Regions from separate parts of the Mesorhizobium sp. AA23 genome, predicted to be linked through region 1. Evidence: riboswitches for the same ligand, from Rfam matches in the RefSeq annotation. Region 1 holds a riboswitch; the other holds the start of a gene.
The links. Region 1 has a riboswitch for S-adenosylmethionine ahead of A9K66_RS09375 (O-succinylhomoserine sulfhydrylase). Riboswitches for the same ligand answer to the same signal wherever they lie in the genome.
Positions count from the first base shown of each region.

Region 1 (7,951 bases):
GAGGCATACGGGTTCTAGATCGCGAAGCTGCCGGCAACCCGTCGGCGCGAAGAAGTCCTGGAAGGACCAGGCTCGCGAGTGCAATCCGGACGAAGAGTTTCAACCGTGGCGCGGATCGGTTCCGGGCCGCGCCGGTCAGGGCTTGCCAATCGGCAGCCGGGCCAAGGCAAAAGAGAGAGGGTTCATCATGCTGATTTCCCAGATCCTCGATGACGCCGAGACGATCCGCGTCGTTGCCCGCAGCGGCGGCAAGACCCGGATCATCAACGGCGCGCGCAGCGTCTATTCGCTGGCGATGGAGGCAGCCCGCACCGGCACCGGGCTCGAGGCGCTGATCGAGCGCAAGGGCTATGGCGAGACGGTCGACCTCGACGCCGTCTACAAGAAGGGACGCCTGGTGTCGCCGATCAACCATCCCGACCCCGCGCATCTCCACCTTACCGGCACCGGGCTTACACATCTCGGCTCCGCCGCGACACGCGATTCCATGCACAAGAAGCTCAGCGACGGCGAGGAGCAGCAGCTCACCGATTCCATGAAGATGTTCCGCATGGGGCTGGAGGGCGGCAAGCCGGCCAAGGGCGAGATCGGCGTGCAGCCGGAATGGTTCTACAAGGGCAACGGCACCATGGCGGTGGCGCCCGGTGCCGCGCTGATGTCGCCGGCCTTCGCGCAAGACGCCGGCGAGGAGCCGGAGATCGCCGGCATCTATGTCATCGGCGACGACGGCGCGCCGTTCCGCGTCGGCTTCACGCTGTCCAACGAGTTTTCCGACCATGTGACCGAGCGCGTGAACTACCTGTTCCTCGCCCATTCCAAGCTGCGCAACGCCTCGTTCGGACCGGAAATCCTGATCGGCGAGCTGCCCGCCGACATAAGGGGCTCTTCACGAATCTGGCGCGACGGCAAAGTGCTTTGGGAAAAGCCGTTCCTGTCCGGCGAGGCGAACATGTCGCACACCATCGCCAATCTCGAGCATCACCATTTCAAATATTCAGCCTTCCGCCAGCCGGGCGACGTGCATGTGCACATGTTCGGCACCGCCACACTCTCGTTCGCAGACGGCGTCAGGACCGAGGAAGGCGACACGTTCGAGATCGAGGCGAAGGATTTCGGCCTGCCGCTGCGCAACCCGCTCGAGATCGAGAAGCCAGTGAAGGTGGCGGTGAAGGCGCTGTGAGGTTAGAGCGTGATCTCCCCCACGAGGGGGGAGATTGGCAGCTTCAACCTCAATAAATATCGAAATCGAAATACTTCGATTGGATCTTCTTGTAGGTGCCGTCGGCAACAATGGCGTCGATTGCCGCGTTGAGGCGGTCGCGCAGGGCGGCGTCCTCCAGGCGCACGGCGATGCCGGCCTCGGTCTCGGTGCCCTTGACGTCGCCCACCAGCTTGCAGCAGCCGTCGCTCGCCTTCTTCATCCAGTCGACCAGCACGAACTTGTCCGAGATGACGGCGTCGAGCCGGCCGTTGAGCAGATCGGTGACCGCCTCTTCCTGGGTCGGGTAGAGCTTCGCCTCGGCGCCGGCCTTGGCGTAGACGTCCTGGGCGTAGTTGGCCTGGGTGGTCGAGGCCTGGGCACCGACCGTCTTGCCGGCAAGCGAGGCCGGCTCGGTCGAGGCGATATCGGCGTCCTTCAGGGCGACCAGCGCAAGCGGCGTGGTGTAGTATTTGTGGGTAAAGGCGACCTGCTTCTTGCGTTCCTCGGTGATGCTCATCGAGGCGATGATGGCGTCGAATTTCTTGGCCTGCAGGGCCGGAATGATGCCATCCCAATCCTGGGTGACGATCTCGCATTCGATCTTCATCTGCGCGCAGAGCGCATTGGCGATGTCGATGTCGAAGCCTTCCACCTTGCCGTCCGGCGTGATGGTGTTGAAGGGCGGATAGGCGCCCTCGGTGCCGATCTTGATCTTTTCGGCCGCGTCTACCGAACCGACGCCGAGCGCCAGCATGGCGGCGGCCGCAGCCGACAGGATCCATCTGGATATCTGCATTTTCATCCCCTTGGGTTCAGGTGCTACATGCTCAGACGCAGCCAAGCACGGCGCGCGAGGCCGGGCAAGCACAGCCTGGCGATCAGCGCGCGGCGCGAAAATGCTTGGAGAGCTTCAGCCCCTGCGCCTGATAGTTGGAACCCAGCTCGCTGCCATAGAGCGCCTGCGGCCGCTTCAGCATATGCTCGTAGACGAGGCGGCCTACGATCTGGCCGTGGTCGAGGATGAACGGCACCTCGTGGCTGCGCACTTCAAGCACCGCGCGGCTGCCGCTGCCGCCGGCGGCGGAATGGCCGAAGCCCGGGTCGAAAAAGCCGGCATAGTGGACGCGGAACTCGCCGACCAGCGGATCGAAAGGCGTCATCTCGGCGGCATAGAGCGGCGGCACGTGCACGGCTTCGCGAGAGACCAGGATGTAGAACTCGTCCGGGTCGAGCACGAGCTCGCCGGCCCCGCTCTTGTAGAGCGGTTCCCAGAAGTCGACCACATCCTGAGCGGCGCGCTTGTCGACGTCGACGAGGCCGGTGTGGTGCTTGCCGCGATAGCCGACCAGGCCGTCCTTGTCGCCGTCGAGATCGATAGAGAGCGCAATGCCGCCGCCGGAGATGTTGGGCGGCTCGGTCGCAACCAGCATCTCGGCGTGATGGAGGTCACGCAACTCATTCTCCGACAGCACGGCATTGCCGGTGCGGAAGCGGATCTGCGACAGGCGCGAGCCGGCGCGCACGACGATCGGGAAGGTGCGCGGGCTGACCTCGAGATAGAGCGGGCCATGATAGCCGGCGGCGATCTTATCGAACTCATGGCCGCGGTCGGTCATGACACGCGTGAAAATGTCGAGCCGTCCGGTCGAGCTCTTCGGGTTGGCCGAAGCCGAGACTTCCGCCGGCAGCGCCAGGCTTTCCTGCAGCGGCACGATGTAGACGCAGCCCGTCTCCAGCACCGCGCCCTCGGCAAGGTTGATCTCATGCAGCTTCAGCCGGTCCAGCTTGTCGGCCACCAGATGATCGGGACCGGGCAGAAAGGAAGCCCGCACGCGAAAGGCCTTGTCGCTAAGTCTGAGATCGAGGCTGGCCGGCTGGATCTGGTTGGTGTCGAGCGCGCGCGGCGACTTCAGCGCGCCCGACTGGAAGAGCGCCGCGATGTCCTGATCCGGAAGAATGCCTGTCTGCCGCAATGTCTGGCTCCGGGCGAAGTCATTGTCGTCGCAGTTTCCTGTCGCAAAACCGCGGGACACTTTTGCGGAGGCTGCCTGGTACAACCCTCTTAATCAAGCCGGCAATTGACGCAAGCGCGGGCGAGGTCTAAAGGGTCGTTATCCCGTGGTGATTTGGCCGGTCGGCTTGCAGCCACGTTAAACAAGTCGCTAAAGGACCGTCGGGCCGCAAGGCCGTATGGACCGGTTGCGACGTCGCGGCCGGTTTTTTTGTGTTTGGAAGCAGGGCGATGACCAAGACGCGTAACTGGAAACCTCAGACGGCACTCGTGCATGGCGGGACGCTGCGTTCCGGCTTCGGCGAGACCGCCGAGGCGATGTATCTCACCCAGGGCTATGTCTACGAGACGGCCCAGGCAGCGGAGGCCCGCTTCAAGGGCGAGGAACCCGGCTTCATCTATTCGCGCTACGCCAACCCGACCGTCGATATGTTCGAGAAGCGCATGTGCGCGCTGGAAGGCGCGGAAGACGCACGTGCAACCGCTTCCGGCATGGCCGCCGTGTCCGCCGCCCTGCTCTGCAGCGTCAAGGCCGGCGATCACATCGTTGCGGCGCGAGCCCTGTTCGGTTCCTGCCGCTGGGTAGTCGAGACGCTGGCGCCGCGCTATGGCATCGAGGCAACGCTGATCGACGGCACCGACATTGCCAATTGGGAAAAAGCGGTCAGGCCGAACACCAAGCTGTTCTTCCTGGAAAGTCCGACCAACCCGACGTTGGAAGTGGTCGATATCGCCGCTGTCGCCGCTTTAGCAAATTCGATCGGCGCACGCGTGATCGTCGACAACGTCTTTGCCACGCCGCTGCAGCAGAAGCCGCTGCAGCTCGGCGCCCATATCGTGGTCTACTCGGCGACCAAGCACATCGACGGACAAGGCCGCTGCCTCGGCGGCGTCATCCTGTCGGACAAGAAGTGGATCGACGAGAACCTGCACGATTATTTCCGGCACACCGGCCCGAGCCTGTCCCCATTCAACGCATGGACGCTGCTGAAAGGCCTCGAGACGCTCCCGCTGCGCGTGCGCCACCAGACCGAAAGCGCCGGCAAGATCGCGGACTTCCTGGCTGGCCGGCCGGAGATCGCCCGCGTCATCTATCCGGGCCGGGCCGACCATCCCCAGGCGGATATCGTCAGGAAGCAGATGTCGGGCGGCTCGACGCTGATCTGCCTCGACGTCAAGGGCGGCAAGCAGGCGGCCTTCGCCTTGCAGAACGCGCTCGACATCGTGCTGATCTCGAACAACCTCGGCGACGCAAAGAGCCTGATCACGCATCCGGCGACGACGACGCACAAAAACCTCACTGACGAGGCCCGCGCCGAGCTCGGCATCGGACCAGGCACGCTCAGGCTCTCCGTCGGGCTGGAGGATACCGACGACCTGCTCGCCGACATCGAACAGGCGCTGAAGGCGGCGAAGGAATGAACCGCCACGGCGGCAAAGAGGGCGCTTGAGCCGCAGCCGGCTCAAGCAATCTCTTCGAGTTCAGTCATCCCGCTGTTGCGGATGGTCATTGCGTTGCCACGCCATTCGACGGCCCCGCCAAGCCAGCCGCGCGCCCAGATGGCGGGAAGCATCGCGTCGCGCACGATCATCGCGGTGACGCTGCGCGGCGACAGATGCCAGCCCTTGGACCAGGCGAGCATGCATTCGGGCACATAGGCGATCGCCAGCACGCAGAGCGCGGTCGTGGGCAGGCTGACACCGGCGCTTGCCGCCGCGATCAGCGCCAGAAGCAGCGGCACGACCACACCGGTCAGGATTTCGGGCGCGAAGAACAATGGGAAGGTGACGCGGCGCAGCCGCGCCCAGCGCGCCTGGCGCGACCAGATTTCGGCGAGCGTGCGCTGGCCGAGCGGCTGCTCGAAGGGCGCGGCCACGAGATTGACCCAAAGGCCAAGGCTGTTGACCAGCTTGGTCGCCGCCGCGTCCTCGGCGATCTCGGCGGCCAAAGCCTGGATGCCGCCATTTGCATCCAGCATCGGCTTGTTCCACAGCATGCTCTTGCCCTGGGCGAAGCCAAGGCCGAGCGCTTCGCCGGCATATTGCCAGCGCGCCTGCAGCGTGTTGAGGAAGGCGCATTCGACCTCGGCCCAGAAACCGTTCGGACGCGAGCCGATCGGCGTCGAGCAGACGAGGCCGGTGTCCGGCCCCCAGGCCGCCATCAGATGCTGGACATAGTCCTTGGGCATCAGCACGTTGGAATCGGCGAGGATCACCCAGTCGTGCCGCGCCGCCTGCCAGCCCTTGATGCAGTTGTTTAGCTTGGGATTGGCGCTGATCCTGTCATCGCCGACGAGGAGCCGCGCCGGAACATTCGGAAATCTCGCGATGGCGGCGTTGATCAGCTTGACCACGGGATCTTCGGCGTGCGCGACGCAGAAGATCAGTTCGTAGCGCGGCCAATCGAGCGAGAAGGCGCGGTCGAGCGTCTCCTGCGTGAACGGCTCCACACCGCGCGACGGCACGACGATCGAGACAGGCGACAGGCCGCCGGAGGGCGCGGGAATGGCGCAACGAGCCTTCAGCCGCGACGACGCGAGCAGGATGCTGGCAAGGTTGGAAAAAAGAAGGGCCGAGGAGGCAAAGGCGGCTGCGAGGGTCAGTTCCATCGAGATCTGGTCACTCCGGAAAGGCCGCCCGAGGCCGTTTCATCACTCGACAAAGCGCCCGAGTCGCCCGCACGGTTTGTGCACACCAACATTGTCATGTGTCACTTAAATGACATTGTTTGTCGGCACTTGCGGTGGAAAAGCCGGCAGGCTGGCGACGCCGCGGAGGTAGAACCGCGAAGCGCGGTAAAATGTTCCCTGCGGCACCGGAGTGGCTCATGTATCGCGCCGTGACGCGCAACATCGAAGTGCAGGTCAGGCCGTTTTATCTGGAGGACCGTTCCGATCCGTCCGAAAACCGCTATGTCTGGGGCTACCAGGTGACGATCGACAACCGGTCGGACGAGTTCGTGCAGCTTCTGTCGCGCTACTGGCACATCACCGACGGGCGTGGCCGAGTCGAAGAAGTGCGCGGCGAGGGCGTGGTCGGCGACCAGCCGGAGCTCAACCCCGGCGACAGCTATCAGTACACGTCGGGATGCCCGCTCTCGACGCCATCCGGCATCATGGTCGGCCGCTACACGATGCGCAACGGCCGCGGCGAAACGTTCGACGTCGCCATTCCGGCTTTCTCGCTCGATATGCCGGGGACGAAAAGGACGGTGAATTAAAGAACTCGAGTTCCCCGCCTCCGCAAAGCGGGGGCGAGGAGCCGGAGCTTTCTCACTCCGCCGCAAACTCCGCCGGATCGAAGTCGTACTGCGTCGAGCAGAACTCGCAAGCGACATGGATACCGCCGTCCTCGGTCGAGTCCTTTATCTCCTCGGCCGAGAAGCCTTCGAGAATGCCTCGGATTTTGTCGCGCGAGCAGGAGCACTGATCGGCGACCGGCACACCGCGGAAGACGCGCACGCCGTGCTCGTGGAACAGCCGGTAGAGCAGCCGCTCGGCACCCACCGTCGGATCGATGAGCTCGGTCGGCTCGATGGTGCCGAGCAGCGCCAAGAGTTCCCGCCAGGAATTGTCGGCCGGTTCGTGCGTCACGTCTCGTGGATCGCCATCCCCGCCCGAAATGTCGGGCACGCGCATGCGTTCGGGCGCCTGCGGCAGGAACTGCGCCAGGATACCGCCGGCGCGCCATTGCTCGCGGGCCCCGCCCGGGCCCGGGGTCACCAGCTTCGCCACCGACATCCTCAGATCGGTCGGGATCTGCTCCGACTGGCGGAAATAGGTGCGCGCGGCTTCTTCCAGCGATGTGCCGTCGAGTTGGACGATGCCCTGATAGCGCTGCGTGTGCGCGCCCTGATCGATGGTCAGGGCCAAGACGCCGGTGCCGAGCAGCTTCTCCTGCGAGATCTCGCCCGAGGCAATCAGCGCCTGCAGCCGGTCGGCGTCGAAGCGCGCATAGGCGCGCAACGAATGCGGCGTGGTAAAGTCCGCCACCAGCATGTCGACCGGTCCGTCCGTGCGGGTTTGCAGGATGAACTTGCCCTCGAATTTCAGCGACGTGCCGAGCAGCACGGTGAGCACGCAGGCCTCCGCCAGCAGGCGCGCGACCGGCTCGGGATAATCGTGGCGGCTGAGAATGGCGTCGAGCATCGGCCCGAGCTGCACCGTGCGGCCGCGCACATCCAGGGGCGCTACTTCGTAAGGCACGACATGGTCGTCGCCTGCGAAGCCGAATTCGCCGAGTTTGGGTTGATGCTCAGCCAAGGAAAGCGTTTCCAGCATGACAAAACTCCGGGGCGCATCCATCCCGCTTTCCAGGCGGCATGGGTCGAAGCGCGTTCGATTTCAGTGATGGCCCGCAAATAGGCATCACACATCCCGGGATCAAGTTGGCGCGGATCAAGTCGACCCCGGTCGAGCGCCCAGGCACCAGGCCAGCACCGCCTTCTGGGCGTGCAGCCGGTTCTCGGCCTCGTCGAAGACCACCGAATGCGGTCCGTCGATCACCTCGTCGGTGACCTCCTCGCCGCGATGCGCAGGCAGGCAGTGCATGAAAAGCGCGTCGGACTTCGCCCTCGCCATCAGCGCGGCGTTGACCTGGTAGGGCAGGAAGACGTTATGGCCGCGGGCGCGATGCTCCTGGCCCATCGACACCCAGCTGTCGGTGACGACGCAATCGGCCTGGTCGACGGCCTCTTCGGCCGAGCCGGCAAACCTCACCTTGCCGCCATTGGCCTTCGC
Region 1 is NZ_LYTP01000009.1:31,854-39,804, reverse strand. It holds gene araD1 (AraD1 family protein) at 188-1,180, shown strand; gene A9K66_RS09385 (ABC transporter substrate-binding protein) at 1,230-1,997, opposite strand; gene A9K66_RS09380 (2'-deoxycytidine 5'-triphosphate deaminase) at 2,080-3,174, opposite strand; SAM riboswitch at 3,310-3,387, shown strand; gene A9K66_RS09375 (O-succinylhomoserine sulfhydrylase) at 3,444-4,634, shown strand; gene A9K66_RS09370 (ceramide glucosyltransferase) at 4,676-5,821, opposite strand; gene apaG (Co2+/Mg2+ efflux protein ApaG) at 6,040-6,432, shown strand; gene A9K66_RS09360 (Hsp33 family molecular chaperone) at 6,485-7,516, opposite strand; gene argF (ornithine carbamoyltransferase) at 7,610-7,951, opposite strand, start outside.

Region 2 (7,951 bases), on a different contig from region 1:
CTCCGGATCCGTGCCCGGCAGCGGCGTGAAGATGCACCAGCGGTTGTCGAAGAGATCGGCGAAGCCGGCATCCGGCCCGGACTTTTCCGTGCCCGCCAGCGGGTGACCGGGGATGAAATGCACACCCTCCGGCACATGCGGCTGCATTTGCGCGATCACCGAAGCTTTGGTCGAGCCGACATCGGTGAGGATCGCGCCTTTCTTCAGCGCCGGCGCGATCTCGGCCGCGACCTCGCCGGACGAGCCGACCGGAACCGAGACGATGACGAGATCCGCGTCGCGCACCGCGTCTTCGGCCTCGGCCGTGTAGGAATCGCCGAGACCCAGTTCCTCGGCGCGCTTGAGCGTCGATTGGTTGCGCGTCGCGATAGCGATATGGCGCGCCAGGCCTTCACGGCGGATGACGCGGGCGAGCGACGAACCAATCAGGCCGATGCCGACCAGCGCTATTCTTCCGAACATCGTTGCTGTCATGGTGCTTCAGCTTTTCAGAAATGTCTTGAGCGCCTCGACGACGCCGCGATTGGCCTCCTCGATGCCGATGCTCATGCGCAGCGCGTTGGGAAAGCCGTAGCCGGTGACGCGCCGCAGGATGTAGCCGCGCGCGCTGAGATAGTCGTCCGCGGCCGCTGCCGAATGCTTTTTGTTGTCGGGGAAGTGGATCAGCACGAAATTGCCGACGCTGGGCGTCACGCGCAGCCCGAGCCCGGTCAGCTCCTCGCTGACCCAGGCAAGCCACTTCTCGTTATGCGCCACGCTGCGCTCGACATGGGCGCGGTCGCGGATGGCCGCGATGCCGGCCTCGATCGCGGTCGCATTGACGTTGAAGGGCCCGCGCACCCGGTTGATGGCATCGACGATATGCGCCGGTCCGTACATCCAGCCGATGCGTGCGCCGCCGAGGCCGAGCTTGGAGAAGGTGCGGGTCATGACCACGTTCTCCGAGCTCCCGGCCAGCTCGATGCCGGCTTCATAGTCGTTGCGCCGCACATATTCGGCATAGGCCGCGTCGAGCACCAGGAGCACGCTCTTGGGCAGTCCGGCATGCAGCCGGCGCACCTCCTGGAACGGCACGTAAGTGCCGGTCGGATTGTTGGGGTTGGCGAGGAACACGATCCGGGTCGCCGGCGTCACCGCAGCGAGGATCGCGTCGATGTCGGCGCGCTCGTCCGTCTCCTTGACCGCCACCGGCTTGGCGCCGGCGGCTTGAATATAGATCTTGTAAACCATGAAGGCGTGCTCGGTGAACACGGCCTCGTCTCCCGGCGCGAGATAGGTCTGCGCCAGCAGCCCCAGGATCTCGTCGGAGCCATTGGAGCAGACGATGTTTGCCGGATTGAGGCCGTGCACATCGGCGATCGCCTCGCGCAGCCGGCGGGCGGAGCCGTCGGGATAAACGTCCAGTTTGGCAGCCACCTCCCGGGCGGCCTCGATCGCCTTCGGCGAGGGCCCGAGCGGATTTTCATTGGACGACAGCTTGTAGACCTTCGTCACGCCGGCCGGCGCGGTGCTTTTTCCCGGCACATAGGCCTCGATGTCCATGATGCCCGCGCGGGGCGTCGGACGTGGCTGATCCTGCTTCATGTCACAAATCCGTCGAGAGGCCCTGGTTCGAGGCCGCAGCGGAAATACAGGCGGTGGCCCCGAATGTCGAGGGGCCGGCGCGCTCGCGCGTAGGCAGACCGTTGACGAAGCGCGGCGCTGGCCCTAGAAGAACAGCCGGATCTCCCGTGGTGATTTGGCCGGTCGGCTTGCAGCCACGTTAAACAATTCGCTAAAGGGCCGTTTGCAACCTGTAACCGGCTTTGCGAAGGCAGGCCGGTTTTTTGTTGTCCGTTGCCGGCCGGACGCCGTATCGCGAGATCGATGCGACTGGATGGGGAATGCAATGGCCGCTCAGCGCGCTCCAAGGACCAACCACGAGGCCGACCAACCGTCGAGCCCGGTGATGCAGTTCGGTCCCGACAAGCCGCTAAAACTCGATGCGGGCACCGTGCTGTCGCCGTTCCAGGTCGCTTACCAGACCTACGGCGCCCTCAACGACGCCCGCTCCAACGCCATCCTCGTCTGCCACGCGCTGACCGGCGACCAGCATGTCGCCAGCACCAATCCCGTGACCGGCAAGCCGGGCTGGTGGGAGGTGCTGATCGGCCCCGGCAGGATCATCGACACCAGCCGCTTTTTTGTCATTTGCGCCAACGTCATCGGCGGCTGCCTCGGCTCCACCGGCCCGGCCTCGACCGATCCGGCGACAGGCAGGCCCTATGGGCTCGACCTGCCGATCATCACCATCCGCGACATGGTGCGGGCGCAGCTGATGCTGGTCGATCATTTCGGCATCGAGAAGCTGTTCTGCGTGCTCGGCGGCTCGATGGGCGGCATGCAAGTGCTGCAATGGGCCGCAAGCTACCCGGAACGCGTCTTCTCCGCGTTGCCGATCGCCACCGGCGCCCGCCATTCCTCGCAGAACATCGCCTTCCACGAGGTCGGGCGGCAGGCTGTCATGGCCGATCCGGACTGGCACGGCGGCAAATATCTCGATTTCGGCAGGCGGCCGGAAAAGGGCCTCGCCGTGGCGCGCATGGCCGCGCACATCACTTACCTCTCGGAAGCAGCGCTGCACCGCAAGTTCGGCCGCAACCTGCAGGATCGCGAGGCGCTGACCTTCGGCTTCGACGCCGATTTCCAGATCGAAAGCTATCTGCGCCATCAGGGCATGACCTTCGTCGACCGCTTCGACGCCAACTCCTACCTCTATCTGACCCGCGCTATGGACTATTTCGACCTCGCCGCCGACCACGGCGGACGGCTGGCGGATGCCTTCGCCGGCACCAAGACACGCTTCTGCCTCGTGTCGTTCACAAGCGACTGGCTGTTCCCGACCGAGGAAAGCCGCTCGATCGTGCATGCGCTGAACGCCGCCGGCGCGTCCGTCTCCTTCGTCGAGATCGAGACCGATCGCGGCCATGACGCTTTCCTGCTCGACGAACCGGAATTGTTCGCGGCCATCAACGGCTTCATAGCCTCGGCCGCGCGCGCAAGGGGGCTCAGCCTATGAGTGGCGCGCGATCTCTGTGTCCTGGCCGCACTTCTGAGACGCCGAGATTCCCATTGGCTGCAAATGCTCAAAGGCCGGAGGTGTGCCCATGAGCGTTAATCGCGCTCAGCGCGTCGACCTCGAAGTCGTCACCGATCTCATCCCGCCGCATTCGCGCGTGCTCGATGTCGGCTCCGGCGATGGCGTGCTTCTGGAGGTTCTGCAGGCGACCAAGCAGGTTGATGGCCGCGGCCTGGAGCTGTCACAGCGCGGCGTCAACGAATGCGTGGCGCGCGGCCTTTCCGTCGTCCAGGGCGATGCCGACAAGGACCTCGAATTCTACCCCGACAAAGGTTTTGATTTCGTCGTCCTGTCGCAAACGCTGCAGGCGACCCGCAACCCGAAACTTGTGCTCGACGAGCTGCTTCGGATCGGCAACCGCGCGATCGTCTCCTTCCCCAATTTCGGCCATTGGCGCGTGCGCTTCTCGCTGCTGATCAAGGGCAGGATGCCGGTCACCAAGGACCTGCCCTATTCCTGGTACGACACGCCGAACATCCACTTCTGCACCATTCGCGACTTCGTCAATCTGTGCGAAGAGCTCGGCGCGACGGTCGAGAAGGCGACCGCGCTCGACGCCAACGGCCAGAAGATCGGCCTGTCGATGCCCTGGTGGTTCTGGAACTTCTTCGGCCAGCAGGCGGTGTTCTTGCTGAAACGATGATCTCGCTCGATCTCTTTCGACGCCGGCCGGCCGTGGTTCAAATCCCGTCGGAAATTCTGTCGGAGATAAGCACAGGGATTCTTGTGTGCACTTCGCCGCGTACCGGCAGCAATCATCTTGCAGGACTGATGGCTTCCGCCGGGCTGGGCAATCCACTGGAGTGGTTTGGCGGGCGCCGGCTGCTCGAACAGCCAGGCTATCCGCGCGATGCCAGAGGGCAGCTTCTGAGGGCGCTGACGGAAGGACGGTCCTCTTCCGGAATCTACGCGATCAAGCTTTTTGCGAGTCAATTCGCTCAAGTTGCCAAGAAGGTGAACCTCCCCGCCAGTCTTCCCAACCTTCACTATGTGCGCCTGACGCGCAGCGATTTGCTGGGTCAGGCGATCTCATGGGCGCGTGCGCGCCAAACCCGCAGATTCCGCTCTAGCGAGGTCAATCGCGCATCCCCACGCTATGACGGCGAGGCTATCGCCGAATCGCTCGAAAAGATTCTGATGGAAAATCTGGCCTGGGACGGGTGGTTCGCGAAAAACGGGCTGTCCTTTCTTGCGCTAACTTACGAGCAGGTCCAGCAAAACCCGAGAGGAAGCCTCGAGAAAATTGCCCAGTTGGCCGGGGTCGAGCCTGTCTGGGGAACGAATCTCGGATCAGGTCTCGAAATCCAGCGCGACGCGACCAATGACGAATGGAGAAAACGTTTCCTGTCTGAATATGCCGACCCGTCTAGCTTCCCGCACAGAAAAAAGCGCGGGTTCCTGAAGATCTAGAAAGAATCATGCGATTGAAGCGCAAACTTGCAAATAGAATGGCACCGAGAATCGTTTGACGGCATACCCCGCAGGGCTATAGCGACTGTACCGGCAAAACTGGTGGTGATTATCTATGGCTGAACACCCGATCTATTCGATCGTCATGGAGATGGAGAACGCCAAATCCATCGACTGGAACGAGATCGGCCTGGGGCTGAAGTCACTGGCGCGCGAAATCGCGGCTGTTTCCGCTAGCGGTTTTACAAAGCCAAAAGTTGTCGTGTCGCATGGCGGGCCCGATTCGGACGGCAGCTTGCTGCAAGCGAGCATTGAAGCTGAAGCGCCTGAATTGATGCAGGTTGCCGACCTGACAATCACAGCTTGCCCCGACGGTCGGTATTACGAACTCAAGAACAACGGCGTGCTTTTGACCGAAGGAGACATCGTCGTTTTCCTGGATTCGGACACGGTCCCTCAGCCAGGTTGGCTTTCAAATCTGCTGCAGCCGTTTCAACAGCCGCAAACCGTCTGCGTGAACGGCCATACCTATCTGTCCTATGACGACTTCTTCTCGAGAACCTTCGCCTTGATCTGGTTCTTCCCGATGGCCCGTGGAGACGAAAGATTCGCCTCGAAGCGGGCGATCAATGCCAACAATGTCGCCTTCCGGCGCCATTGGATCGTCAGCCACCCTTTCCCGGCACATAACGGCTTCAAGGTGTCCTGCACGCTGCTGATGCACCAGCTTCGGCGCGAGGGCCACAAGATCGTCAACGTTGATGCGCGCGTCTACCACTACTCTCCGCGAGGCTGGCGGTTCTTCTATTGGCGCGCGTTGGTGACCGGCAGGGACGCCGACCGCAAGTTCGTCGCGCTTCATGCCCCCAGTCGCAGCCAGCGCATCGTCAAGTCGTTCAGTCGCTGGTGGACCATGTCGTGGCGCACGACGCGACGCGTGCTCAGCCACGCGCCGCAAACGGGTATGCCTCTTTGGCAGATTCCGTTTTCACTGGTGGTAGGCCTGGCTTTTTATACCCTGGCATTTCTTGGTCATTTCAGCCTCGCTGCCGGTCTCGTAAGCGACGAAATCGAAACCGTGCCTGACTATGTCGGGCATAGTTGAAGGATAAACCGCCGCGAAGTGTTGCTTTCAAACCGCATGACTTTGAGGAAACACGCTCTGAACTTGACCCCGATGCGACACCTCAGGTGACATAGGCGGCTCTTTTCTGTAGCGTTTGCCGAATCCATCCGGGGGCGGACATGGAGGCAGGTTGTGCGAGTATCTTACGGTCATCGTTTATCTGCCCATAACGAAAGTTAGATGCCGACTGCCTCCGACCCAGCTCCGCTGATCACCGTGATCACGCCGACGCACAACCGGCGAAGCCAGGTCGTGCGCGCGGTGGAAAGTGTTCTTGCCCAGACACTTACCCGCTTCGAGCACATTGTTATCGACGACGGTTCGACGGACGGAACGGCCTTGGCGCTGGCCGAGATTCGCGATCCCAGACTGATCTATGTCGGCGCGAAATGGCGCGGCGCCAATGCCGCGCGCAACGCGGGCATCGAGCGCGCGCGGGCCCCGATCGTGACCTTTCTCGATTCGGACGATGTCTATCTGCCGGACCGCCTCGACCGGACGCTGTCGCACTTCGACAGGAACCCCTCGCTCGAAGTGCTGATCAGTTCCTTCATCTCGGTCAAGGGCGGCCGCAGCACCAAATGCATCAATCGTCAGGCCTTGCTCGACAAGAGCAGGCTGCAGCGCGCCCTGGTCTCGCAGACGATCTTCATCGCCGGCTCGGCGATCACCGCCCGGCACGAATCGCTGCTTGCGATCGGCGGCTTTGACAGCGATATCACGCGCATGCAGGACCGCGAATTGCTGCTGCGTTTTGCCAACCGCAGCGGCGCCTTGCTGTCGGATGATATAGACTGGAAGAAATACAATTCGGAAAATTCGATCTCCGGCCGGCGCGACGGCTATGTCGAGGCCTACGCCAACCTGATCGGCAAACATCCTTATATTGCCGACCGCTATCCCGACGTGCCGCCCTATATGATCGCGCGGCAGATCATCGCCGACATATTGAAGGGGAGGCTGCCACAGGCCTTTTCGGGCTATCTCGCCAACCGGTCGTCAAAGGCGCTCGGCTACTCGCCGACCGAACTGCTGCGCGGCTATGTCGTCGGCCGGCGCTGGCGCCGCGATTGCTATGACGAGTTCCGCGCCAAATACGGCGCCAGAGCGGCCTGAGGCACAGCGCGGCGCTCTGGCCGAAACAGTGCAAATTGGGACCTCACCGATCCAGCTCCGGAAAATACGGATCGGAAAACCGCTGCCGCAGCCGTTCGCCAAGCAGGCATTCGGTCGGCGCCTCCGCGTCGACGCGGATGCTTCCGGCGTCGCCGATCCCGCTCACCTCCTGGATCAGCTTGCGGCGGATAGCCGTCGAGAATTCCGACGCCGCATAGATCGGCAACACGAACGAACCGGGGCCGCCGGTGACGCAATCGGCATAGTAGCGGTCGAGACGAATGACGCTCGGCGACGGACTGATCAGGATCGGCAGGCCGTTGACCACGATGCCTTTGGCCAAAGCCGCATCACGGATCATCGCGACGGGCAGCCCGGCATTGTTGGGCCCGTCCCCCGATATGTCGATGACCCGGCGCGGCGCCGAGTAGCTGTTTTTCTCCAGAAGTCCGGCGCCGAATCCGAGAGCGCCTGAAATCGACGTGCCGCGAAAGCTCCGGAACGGACGACCCGCGATGGTGTCGGCGAAGGCGTTGGCGCTGTCCGCGCCGTCGATCACTTGCCAGCCGATCACGCCGTCGTCGCGCACGACGCCCGCCCATTCGAAATAGGCGAGCGCGATGCGGCCCCTCGGGCCCGAGCGCGCGGCGCTGATGAAGTCGGGATGGCGCAGCGCCTCGACATAGCCGGCGCGCTGCAGGGCGAACTCTTCTTCGTCCATCGATTGCGAGATGTCGACGGCCAGCACGAGTTCCACATCGACGGCAGTGCCTCCGATGGCAGGCATTGGCGCTGCCTCGGCGCAGGCAAGGCATGCAAGCAGGCTGAACAGCTTGAGCATGGCAGGCTCCACCACGCCGGGATTCTTCCCGGCGATCGCGGCGAAATAAAGCTATTTCTTGGCGCGCGCGGCAACAGGCGGGGGTTCGATCGCCCCGGCGCGGAGACGGGCCGGCTTCAGCGCCGATCCGCTGCTGTCCTTGACGATGGTGAGCGCGCGCGGGAAGAACTGGTTGTTGTGCAGACCGCGCCCGATATTGAGGATAGCGGCGTGCGGCAGTCTGGCCTGCAGCATCGCCAGCACGCGCCGAAGCGTGGCGCCGTCGAACGTATCCAGCGCTTCGTCGATGATCACCCATTTCGGCTTCCTCAGCGCCAGCCGGGCGAAGGCGAGCAGCCGC
Region 2 is NZ_LYTP01000001.1:391,224-399,174, forward strand. It holds gene A9K66_RS01845 (prephenate/arogenate dehydrogenase family protein) at 1-474, opposite strand, end outside; gene hisC (histidinol-phosphate transaminase) at 481-1,584, opposite strand; SAM riboswitch at 1,721-1,798, shown strand; gene A9K66_RS01855 (homoserine O-acetyltransferase) at 1,889-3,058, shown strand; gene metW (methionine biosynthesis protein MetW) at 3,147-3,761, shown strand; gene A9K66_RS01865 (Stf0 family sulfotransferase) at 3,710-4,528, shown strand; gene A9K66_RS01870 (glycosyltransferase) at 4,644-5,633, shown strand; gene A9K66_RS01875 (glycosyltransferase family A protein) at 5,835-6,770, shown strand; gene A9K66_RS01880 (DUF1194 domain-containing protein) at 6,814-7,611, opposite strand; gene A9K66_RS01885 (ABC transporter ATP-binding protein/permease) at 7,663-7,951, opposite strand, start outside.
Region 2: another riboswitch for S-adenosylmethionine. It lies ahead of A9K66_RS01855 (homoserine O-acetyltransferase); the one in region 1 lies ahead of A9K66_RS09375 (O-succinylhomoserine sulfhydrylase).